DNA from 4 places in the Tardiphaga sp. 862_B3_N4_1 genome. Region 1 is predicted to be linked to each of the others. Evidence: riboswitches for the same ligand, from Rfam matches in the RefSeq annotation. Region 1 holds a riboswitch; each other region holds the start of a gene.
What was found. A riboswitch is a leader RNA that binds a small molecule or an ion and turns the genes downstream of it on or off. The one in region 1 is predicted to bind cobalamin.
Positions count from the first base shown of each region.

Region 2: linked by a shared signal. The riboswitch ahead of AB8B02_RS00020 (DUF1636 family protein) and the one ahead of AB8B02_RS25940 (TonB-dependent receptor) in region 1 are both predicted to bind cobalamin.
Region 3: linked by a shared signal. The riboswitch ahead of AB8B02_RS17235 (TonB-dependent receptor plug domain-containing protein) and the one ahead of AB8B02_RS25940 (TonB-dependent receptor) in region 1 are both predicted to bind cobalamin.
Region 4: linked by a shared signal. The riboswitch ahead of AB8B02_RS30540 (ribonucleoside-diphosphate reductase subunit alpha) and the one ahead of AB8B02_RS25940 (TonB-dependent receptor) in region 1 are both predicted to bind cobalamin.

Region 1 is NZ_JBPWQB010000002.1:1,821,395-1,823,590, reverse strand. It holds gene AB8B02_RS25945 (alkaline phosphatase D family protein) at 1-731, opposite strand, end outside; cobalamin riboswitch at 875-1,066, shown strand; gene AB8B02_RS25940 (TonB-dependent receptor) at 1,173-2,196, shown strand, end outside.
Region 2 is NZ_JBPWQB010000001.1:4,369-6,564, forward strand. It holds gene cobW (cobalamin biosynthesis protein CobW) at 1-72, opposite strand, end outside; gene cobU (bifunctional adenosylcobinamide kinase/adenosylcobinamide-phosphate guanylyltransferase) at 73-603, opposite strand; gene AB8B02_RS00020 (DUF1636 family protein) at 600-1,049, opposite strand; cobalamin riboswitch at 1,159-1,349, opposite strand; gene cobT (nicotinate-nucleotide--dimethylbenzimidazole phosphoribosyltransferase) at 1,449-2,196, shown strand, end outside.
Region 3 is NZ_JBPWQB010000001.1:3,615,857-3,618,052, forward strand. It holds gene AB8B02_RS17225 (O-acetylhomoserine aminocarboxypropyltransferase) at 1-342, shown strand, start outside; gene AB8B02_RS17230 (alpha/beta fold hydrolase) at 346-1,134, shown strand; cobalamin riboswitch at 1,181-1,384, shown strand; gene AB8B02_RS17235 (TonB-dependent receptor plug domain-containing protein) at 1,417-2,196, shown strand, end outside.
Region 4 is NZ_JBPWQB010000002.1:2,797,014-2,799,209, forward strand. It holds gene AB8B02_RS30530 (GlxA family transcriptional regulator) at 1-235, shown strand, start outside; gene AB8B02_RS30535 (hypothetical protein) at 242-427, opposite strand; cobalamin riboswitch at 617-831, shown strand; gene AB8B02_RS30540 (ribonucleoside-diphosphate reductase subunit alpha) at 951-2,196, shown strand, end outside.

The DNA of each region.
Region 1 (2,196 bases):
TCCCACTGGCCGAAGATCGGCACCTGCGCATTGAATGCGCGGACATTGTCGTCGAGTAGATTGTATTTGTGCGCGGCGCGGAATTCATCGAGCGTTTCGGCGACCTTCGCCTTCTCCGGCACCGTGATGGTGTTCTTCCAGATCGCGCCGTCAGGCAGTTTCGTTTCAGGCAGGATCGGACCATCGGCGTAGATCGTATCGCCGGAATGGATCAGGAAATCCGGGTTGTGCTTTCGCATGGTGGCATAGGTGACCATGCCGCCATCCTCGGCGTTGATGCCCCAGCCTTGGCCTGCGACATCGCCGCCCCAAACGAAAGACACATCGCGGCGATCCGCTGGCGCGGTGCGGAAGCGACCGATGACCGGCTCGCCGACGATGTCGGTATGCGAGAGATCGCGGAATTTGACGCGATAGAAGATGTCCTGTCCCGCGGGCAGATTGTCGAGCAGCAGCTTCGCCGTGAAATCGGTTTCGGGCAGCGCCGCCATCGGCGGCAACATGCGCGCATTGCTGAAGGATTCGGTGGTGGCGACTTCCACCATCATCTGCGCCGGCCGATCCGCGCGCGACCAGATCATGCCGCTGTTGATCCCGACATCGCCGGACTGAATGCCATGTGACACCACCGGGCGATCGGCGGCGCGGCTGAGATAGGGCATCGCAAGGAAGCTTGCGCCTGCTGCGGCTGAGTGCGCGAGGAAGCGACGACGGGATAAACGTAGTGCCATGGCGAACTCCTGATCCTGGCTCTGGCACCAGTGGCTCTAGGCAGATCGCTTGACGCTGCGATGACAGGTGATGCGCAATATCAACACCTGTCAGCGCACGTTGCGAGTGACTAGCAACTTGATTGACACATTTGGAAATTTCACCTTAACGTGAACGTGACGGTTCCCTTCGGGGATCAAAAGGGAATGCGGTGAGGGGGATCCCCCGATTCCGCGGCTGCCCCCGCAACTGTAAGCGGCGAGCCTGCGCCAAGAGCCACTGGGTGTTCACCTGGGAAGGCGGCGACAGGCAGTGACCCGCGAGCCAGGAGACCTGCCGCCAGTCGTGGTCACACGCGAGCACATTGGGCGGGGTGTCCTGGTGGAAGTCACACTGCCTGTTTGAAAGCGGCGGCGAGACTTGGTTTGCGGTGACGTGCCACGTAACCGCGAGTCCTGTTCATGACCTCCGTTTCTCCCGTCGCGTTGAAGCGACATGCTCCCTTACTTTATTCTGTTGCTCTCTCCTGCTTGTTGTGTCCGAGCGAAAGCTGGTCGCAAACCACACAGTCGAGCCAGACGCTCGATCCTGTCGTCGTTCAGCCGTCGGCGACGCCTCAGCGGGCACGCCGCGCCACGAACGGCAATGCATCGCGCGCTGCGCGCTCGCGGCAACAGCGCAATGTCGCCGCCAATACCGGCGCGCCGGTCGCCACGCCGACAGGCCCCGTCTTCGCGGCACCGACACTCAACCTCACCGGCACGACGTCGACGGGCAGCCGCCTTGGCCTGACGCGCCTGCAGACGCCGGCCAGCGTCGAGGTGATCTCTGCCGAGACCATGGCCGAGCGTGGCCAGCAGAATCTGATTGACGCCGTGACACAGAACGCCACCGGCTTCACCGCAAGCCCGGCGCCGGGCAATGGCAGCATCGCCTTCAACACCCGCGGCTTCACCGGCAACGGCACCGTGATGACTCTGTATGACGGCACACGGCTCTATGTCGGCTCGGGCACGCTGACCTTCCCCTATGATACCTGGTCAGCTGAGCGCGTTGAGGTGCTACGCGGCCCGGCATCGGTGATGTATGGCGAAGGTGCCGTCGGCGGCGCCATCAACGTCATCTCGAAACTGCCGCTTTGGGTGCCGCGCAATCAGGCCGAAATCTCGCTCGACAGCAACATGACCCGGCGCATTGCAGTGGATAGCGGTGGACCGATCAACAAGGATGTCGCCTATCGCATCACCGCGACCGGCAACATGTCGGACGGCTGGGTCGATCGTGACAACACCTCCAATGTCGAAGTGCATGCCGCCGTCCAGATCAAGCAGACCGAAGACATCACCTGGACGATCTCCACGGATTACGGCGATCGCAGCCCGTCGCGCTATTTCGGCACACCGCTGATCAACGGCAAGCTCGATGAATCCCTGCGCTTCAGGAACTACAATGTCGGCGACAGCAGCATCCGCTATCAGGACAGCT
Region 2 (2,196 bases), on a different contig from region 1:
CAGCGAGCGTAGCAGCGTGGTCTTGCCGGCGCCGAGAAATCCGGTGAGGACGGTGACGGGAACGCGGGACATTCAATTCTCCTGGGAACGCTTGAGCCAGAGCGGAAGCCCGGCTGCAATGAAAGCAACATTCGGCACGGCGGCCGCGATGATCTGGTTGAGCCGGCCCTGCGCATCGCGAAATGCGCGGCCGAGCGGTGTCTCCGGTACGAGGCCGAGGCCGACTTCGTTGGACACGAACACGATTGGATAGCGCGAGACATCGAGAAAACGCACGAGGCGCTTCGCCTCGATCTCCGGATCGCGCTCGGCAAACATCAGATTCGACAGCCATAGCGTCAGGCAATCCACCAGCACGACGCGGCCGACCGTCGCCTCGCGCGTCAGCGCATCGACCAGCGCCAGCGGCTCTTCCACGGTGATCCAGCCTTCGCCGCGCTGCCTGCGATGCTGCGCGATGCGGGCATGCATCTCGTCGTCACCGGCCGTCGCAGTGGCCAGATAGATTTTCGTCAGGCCGATGCCATCGACCAGCTTTTCGGCGAAGGACGACTTGCCCGAGCGCGCACCACCCAGCACCAACGTGGTAGAGGTCGCGGTCATTTCGGCGCACGCCCATCTTCAGGCGACCACCGCATCGGCGGCACGCGCGCGACCATGCCCTTGCGCAGCACCTCGGCGCGCTCGCGCCATGGCACCAGGCCGTAGTCGGCCTTCTGATAGGACTCCACGAAAGACACCAGCGCCGCGCTGCCGCTATCGGTCTGCAGATCGCCGAACAGGAACGTGTAGCCGTCAGGGCTCGTCACCGCGACGGTTGCTGGCCGCTTGCAGACGCTGAGACACTGCACCGGACGCACCATCACGGCGGCATCGCCCTCGCCGAGCGCGGCCTTCACCGCGTCGAACATGTCCGGCCCGATGATCGTGCCGGTTTCGGCGGCCTTGCAGCTGATGCACACGCTCACGACAACGGGACCAGCCGGCACAGGGCGCGGCGGTTCGACCGAAATTTGTTCGCCAGAGATATCGGCGCTGTCGTGATCCATCACATGCTCAGTTCATGCCCTCACGGGCCTACGAGCTTTGTTGGATCGCGCCGACAGCATGGCCGTCGGTTCGCTCCCGTCCGGTGCACCCCGCCCCGACGACGCCTCCAAAGCACAGTTCGTGATGGCAGGTCTCCTGGCTTGCGAGTCATAGCCTGTTGCCGCCTTCCCAAGAATTCTGAAGAATTCCCAGTGGCACCGGCGCGGGCTCGTCGCTTACAGTTGCGGGGGCAGCGCCGGCCTCAAACCGGCTTCCCTATTCACCTTCCACGCGGAAGGACCATCGCAAAAGACGCTATCTGCCGGGTGCGCCGGGGTCAACCGCGCCGACGGACTGTCGCCCGGACCTGTTGACCTTGTAGGTCGTCTTGCGTCAGTTAGGCCGCGAAAAGGAACCCTATGCCCGCTTATTCCCAGTCCTTGTGGCAGCCGCCCGCCATTGCGCCTGTTGACCCGCAGATCGCGGCAGGCATCCGCGCCGTCATCGACGGCAAGGCCAAACCGCCGGGATCGCTGGGGAGAATCGAGGACCTGGCGCTGCAGCTCGGCATGATCCGGCATCCGGGCGAGCCCCGCGGCGACAATGCCGTGCTGCTGGTCTTCGCGGGGGATCACGGACTCGTAGCCGAAGGCGTGTCGCAATATCCGTCGGCGGTCACGGTCGCGATGGTGATGACCTATCTGGCCGGCCGCGCCACGGCCAATGCTTTCGCCGCGGCCAATGACATCGGTGTGCGCGTGATCGACATCGGCGTCGCCGCCGAGCTGCCGGTGCACCCGAAGCTGGTCGATGCAAAGGTTCGCATGGGTACGGCGAATGCCGCGCGCGAGCCAGCGATGACGGCAGAGCACGCGGCCGATGCGCTGACGCGCGGCTTCAGAATCGCCGTCGGTGAGATCAAGGCCGGCGCAGACATCATCGCGCTCGGCGAGATGGGAATTGGCAACACGGCCTCATCGGCACTGGTGGTTCATCGACTCGCGCCGGCCCCCCTGGATGATTGTATCGGCGTTGGCGCCGGGCAGGATGATGCCGGCATGGCGCGCAAGCGCGCGGCGATCACGAAGGCGGCAGCACGCAGCGACGCAACTGCGCCGCTGGATGTGCTTGCCGAATTCGGCGGACTGGAAATCGCAGGCATGGCCG
Region 3 (2,196 bases), on a different contig from region 1:
GTGCTGCATCCGTCGCTGGAGAACCATCCGGATTACGAACTCGCGAAACGCCTGCTGCCGCGCGGCGCCGGCTCCATCGTCTCGTTTGGTATCAAGGGCGGCCGCAATGCCGGCCGCAAATTCATCGAAGCGCTGAAGCTGACCAGCCATCTCGCCAATGTCGGCGACGCCAAGACACTGGTCATTCATCCCGGCAGCACCACGCATCAGCAGATGGATGCGGAGCAGCTCAAGGCCGCCGGCATCGGCGAGGAGCTGATCCGTCTCTCCATCGGCATCGAAGCCGCCGATGACATCATCGATGACCTCGCGCAGGCGCTGCGCATCTCGCAAAAGGGCTGAGCGATGCAACTCACCGTCAACGGTCACGAGACCTATATCGCGAATGGCGGCCGCGCATTCGATCCTTCCCTGCCCGTAGTCGTGATGATCCACGGCGCCGGCTTCGATCACTCGACATGGGCGCTGCATACGCGCTGGTTTGCGCATCATGGCTTCGCCGTACTAGCGCCGGATCTGCCCGGCCATGGTCGCTCGAAAGGTGAAGCGCTCACGACCATCGCCGATCTCGCAGACTGGACAGCAGCATTGATCGAGGCAGCGGGCACAAAGACTGCGCGGCTGATCGGCCATTCCATGGGCTCGCTGATTGCGCTGGAGACCGCAGCGCGGCATCCCCGTAAAGTCACGCGCCTCGACCTGATGGGCACGGCAGGGACGATGACCGTCGGCCCGGATCTGTTGAAGGATGCCGAAGCCAATCAGCACTCCGCCATCGACATGGTGTCAATCTGGGGGCTCGGCTTTCGCGCCGAACTCGGCGGCAGTCTCGCGCCGGGGTTGTGGATGCATAGCGGCGCGCAGCGCGTGCTGGAAGCCACGAAGCCGGGCGTGCTGTTCGCCGATCTCAACGCCTGCAATACATACCAGAATGCGCTGACTGCTGCGGCCCAGCTCGAAATCCCGGTCACGCTCATCCTCGGCGAGCGGGACATGATGACTCCCGCCAAGGCTGGCAAGACCCTGGCCGCCGCCTTGAAAAACGCCCGCACGGTGATTCTGCCGGGCACTGGCCACATGATGATGGTCGAGCGCCCCGACGACGTGCTCGCCGCGCTACAGCACGAGCAATAGAGTCCCCAACGCGGCGATGGCTGTTGCACCGCGCGGCGCGCTGTGCTTCCTGTCTGTCGTTATCGGTGCCTCCGCAAGGAGGTGAAACGGGAATGCGGTGCGGGGAAATATCCCCTATGCCGCGGCTGCCCCCGCAACTGTAAGCGGCCATTCCAGGTCCACAAAGCCACTGAATTTGCATCGCAGATTCGGGAAGGCGGACCGGGAGACCACCGCGAGCCAGGAGACCGGCCGGTAACGAGTTTCACACTCGTTCGACGGTGGGTCGACGGAAGGGGTTATATGACTATCCGGAATTTGGCCGCAGGCACTGCGGCCGTTGTTGTTCTGTCCTGCTCTCACAGTGCTGCGCAGTCCAGTGCCGAGCAGCTCTCCGAAATCGTAGTGACGGCGGACAGAGCACCCGAACAGCTCAATCGCACTGGCAGTTCGATTAGCGTGGTGTCAGGCGAAACCATTGCGACCAGCAATCCCGGCTCGCTGGTCGATGCGCTGCGCACCGTGCCTGGCCTCGATATCAGCGAAAATGGCGGCCCCGGCGGCACCGCGAATGTGCGCCTGCGCGGCGGCAATACCGGCCAGACCCTGGTGATGATCGACGGCATCCGCGTCAACGATCCCACGGCTGCATCGGGCGACTTCGAATTCGCCATGTTCACGCCCTCCGCCATCGAGCGCATCGAGGTCCTGAAGGGGCCACAGAGCGCGCTCTATGGCTCAGACGCCATGAGCGGCGTGGTCAACATCATCACCAAGAAGGGCTCCGGTCCTGCGCAGGTCAATGTCCGCACGGAAGCCGGCAGCTATGGCACCGTCATGACGCAGGGATCGCTGACCGGATCCAACGGTCCGTGGTCCTATGCCTTCACCGGCGGCGGTCAGCACAGCAACGGTTTCTCGCGTTACGGTTATCGTATCCCTGCCCTCGAAGCACGTTTTCCGAATCTCGAAAACGACAGCTTCGATCGCGTCGGCGGCTCGGCGCGCATCGGCTACGATGCAGGCGAAGGCATCCGGCTTGAGTCAGGCATCGTCCATTCGTTCACGCGCTCGGCCTATGAT
Region 4 (2,196 bases), 980 kb from region 1:
GAGTGCGCGCACCTTTGCGCGGGTATTCAAGCAGGAAACAAAGATGACGCCGGCGGATTTTGTCGAAGGCGCCCGGATCGACACGGCGCGTAACCGTCTCGAAGGCAGCGATCTGCCGCTCAAGGTGGTGGCTTATGAATCCGGTTTCACCACCGCCGAACATATGCGTCAGGTTTTCGTGCGACGGCTGGGTCTGACGCCCAGCCAGTATCGGGCCAGCTTTCGAGCGGTTTGATTCTGCTCAGGCGAGTTGCAGCGAAGAAATCGGATCGCTCGCAGGAAAGCTGTCCCTCAGCGCTTCGTTCAGCATCTCGTCGAGGCGGCGCCGGGCGATCTGATCCGTCGTCTCGAACGTCGTGACCGCACCCGCTCGCTCTACGAAACCGTTGAAGTTGATCCTTTCAGTGGTCGTCATCAGGTCGCGCATCGCATCCTCCATCGGTTGATCACGATGTTCTGCGCTTCGCGGTGCTCGGCGGCAACGAATCGCATCGTTCAGAAACCGCCAACGATCCCGCGGTTTCCGCCACGCAAGCGGTTGTCCACTGAACCAACAGCCCTACGGGATTTGTTGCCGTGGATCGCAATGCCCGCTTGACACTTCACCGCGGGTCACACCAAATGTAGATGTCACGGTCCGCCCTGTCGCAAGACTTGGTGGCTAAGAGGGAAGCCGGTAAAGACGCTGTTTTGCGTCATATTCCGGCGCTGCCCCCGCAACTGTAAGCAGTGAGTCTGTTTCGATTGAAGTCACTGATGCGCAAGCATCGGGAAGGCTGAAACAGACATTGACCTGCGAGCCAGGAGACCTGCCGCGACACCAGAACGTCCATGGGCGGGGTGTCCCAGCGGTCGCTTGCAGGCAATGCCGGCGGATCTCCGCCGTGTATTTTGCAGCGTCCTTTCGGCCCCAGCCCCCATTGCTTGATGCATCACACGGGGTCTTGCCGATGCCTACTTCCTCTTCCGCTCTGTCCAACGGCCGCGATGCGGCTCACGCTCCGCTGATTCAGCTGTCCCCGGAAACGCTTGCTGCGCCTGCGCGCGAACCCTCGATGCAGATCATCCGGCGCAACGGCACTGTATCTCCCTTCGACGGTAGCAAGATTTCCGTGGCCATGACCAAAGCCTTTCTGGCCGTCGAGGGCCACACGGCAGCGGCCTCGCGCCGCGTCCATGAGGCGGTGGAACAGCTGACCGGCGAAGTCGTGGCGGCGCTGACTCGCCGCGTCGGCGAAGGCCGCACCTTCCATATCGAGGACGTCCAGGATCAGGTCGAACTGGCGCTGATGCGCAGCGAGCACCACAAGGTGGCCCGCGCTTATGTCCTGTACCGCGAGGAGCGCGCTCGCACCCGCGCCGAGGAACTGGCAGCCAAGCCCGCGCCGGTTTCCACCGCACCGGTGCTGCATGTCACGCTCGCCAACGGCACGCGCGCGCCTCTCGATTCGGCGCGTCTCGCGCTGATCGTCAACGAGGCCTGCGCCGGCCTTGACGGAGTCGATGCCGCCCCGGTGCTCGAGGAAACCCGCCGCAATCTCTATGACGGCATTACGCTGGATGAGCTGGCACTGGCCGGCATCATGGCCGCGCGTACGCTGGTGGAGCAGGAGCCGAACTACACCTTTGTCAGCGCCCGCCTGCTGCTCGACAAGCTGCGCACCGAAGTCCTGTCCATTGTAGGGGGCACGCCGACCCACGCGTCGCAGGCCGACATGACCACGCGCTACGCCGAATATTTCGGCGCCTATATCAAGACCGGCATTGCGGCCGAGCTGCTCGATCCCGAACTCGCGCGCTTCGACCTGAAGCGAATCGCTGCCGCGCTGAAGCCGGAAGGGGACCTTCAGTTCCAGTTCCTGGGATTGCAGACGCTCTATGATCGCTACTTCCTGCATGTGCAGGGCAATCGCATCGAACTGCCCCAGGCCTTCTTCATGCGCGTTGCCATGGGCCTCGCGCTGCGCGAGATCGACCGCGAAGCCCGCGCCATCGAATTCTACAATCTGCTGTCGTCGTTCGACTTCATGGCCTCGACGCCGACGCTGTTCAATTCGGGTACGCAGCGGCCGCAGCTGTCGTCCTGCTTCCTCACGACGGTGGCCGACGATCTCGACGGCATCTTTAAGTCGGTGAAGGACAACGCACTGCTGGCGAAATATTCCGGCGGTCTCGGCAATGACTGGACGCGCGTGC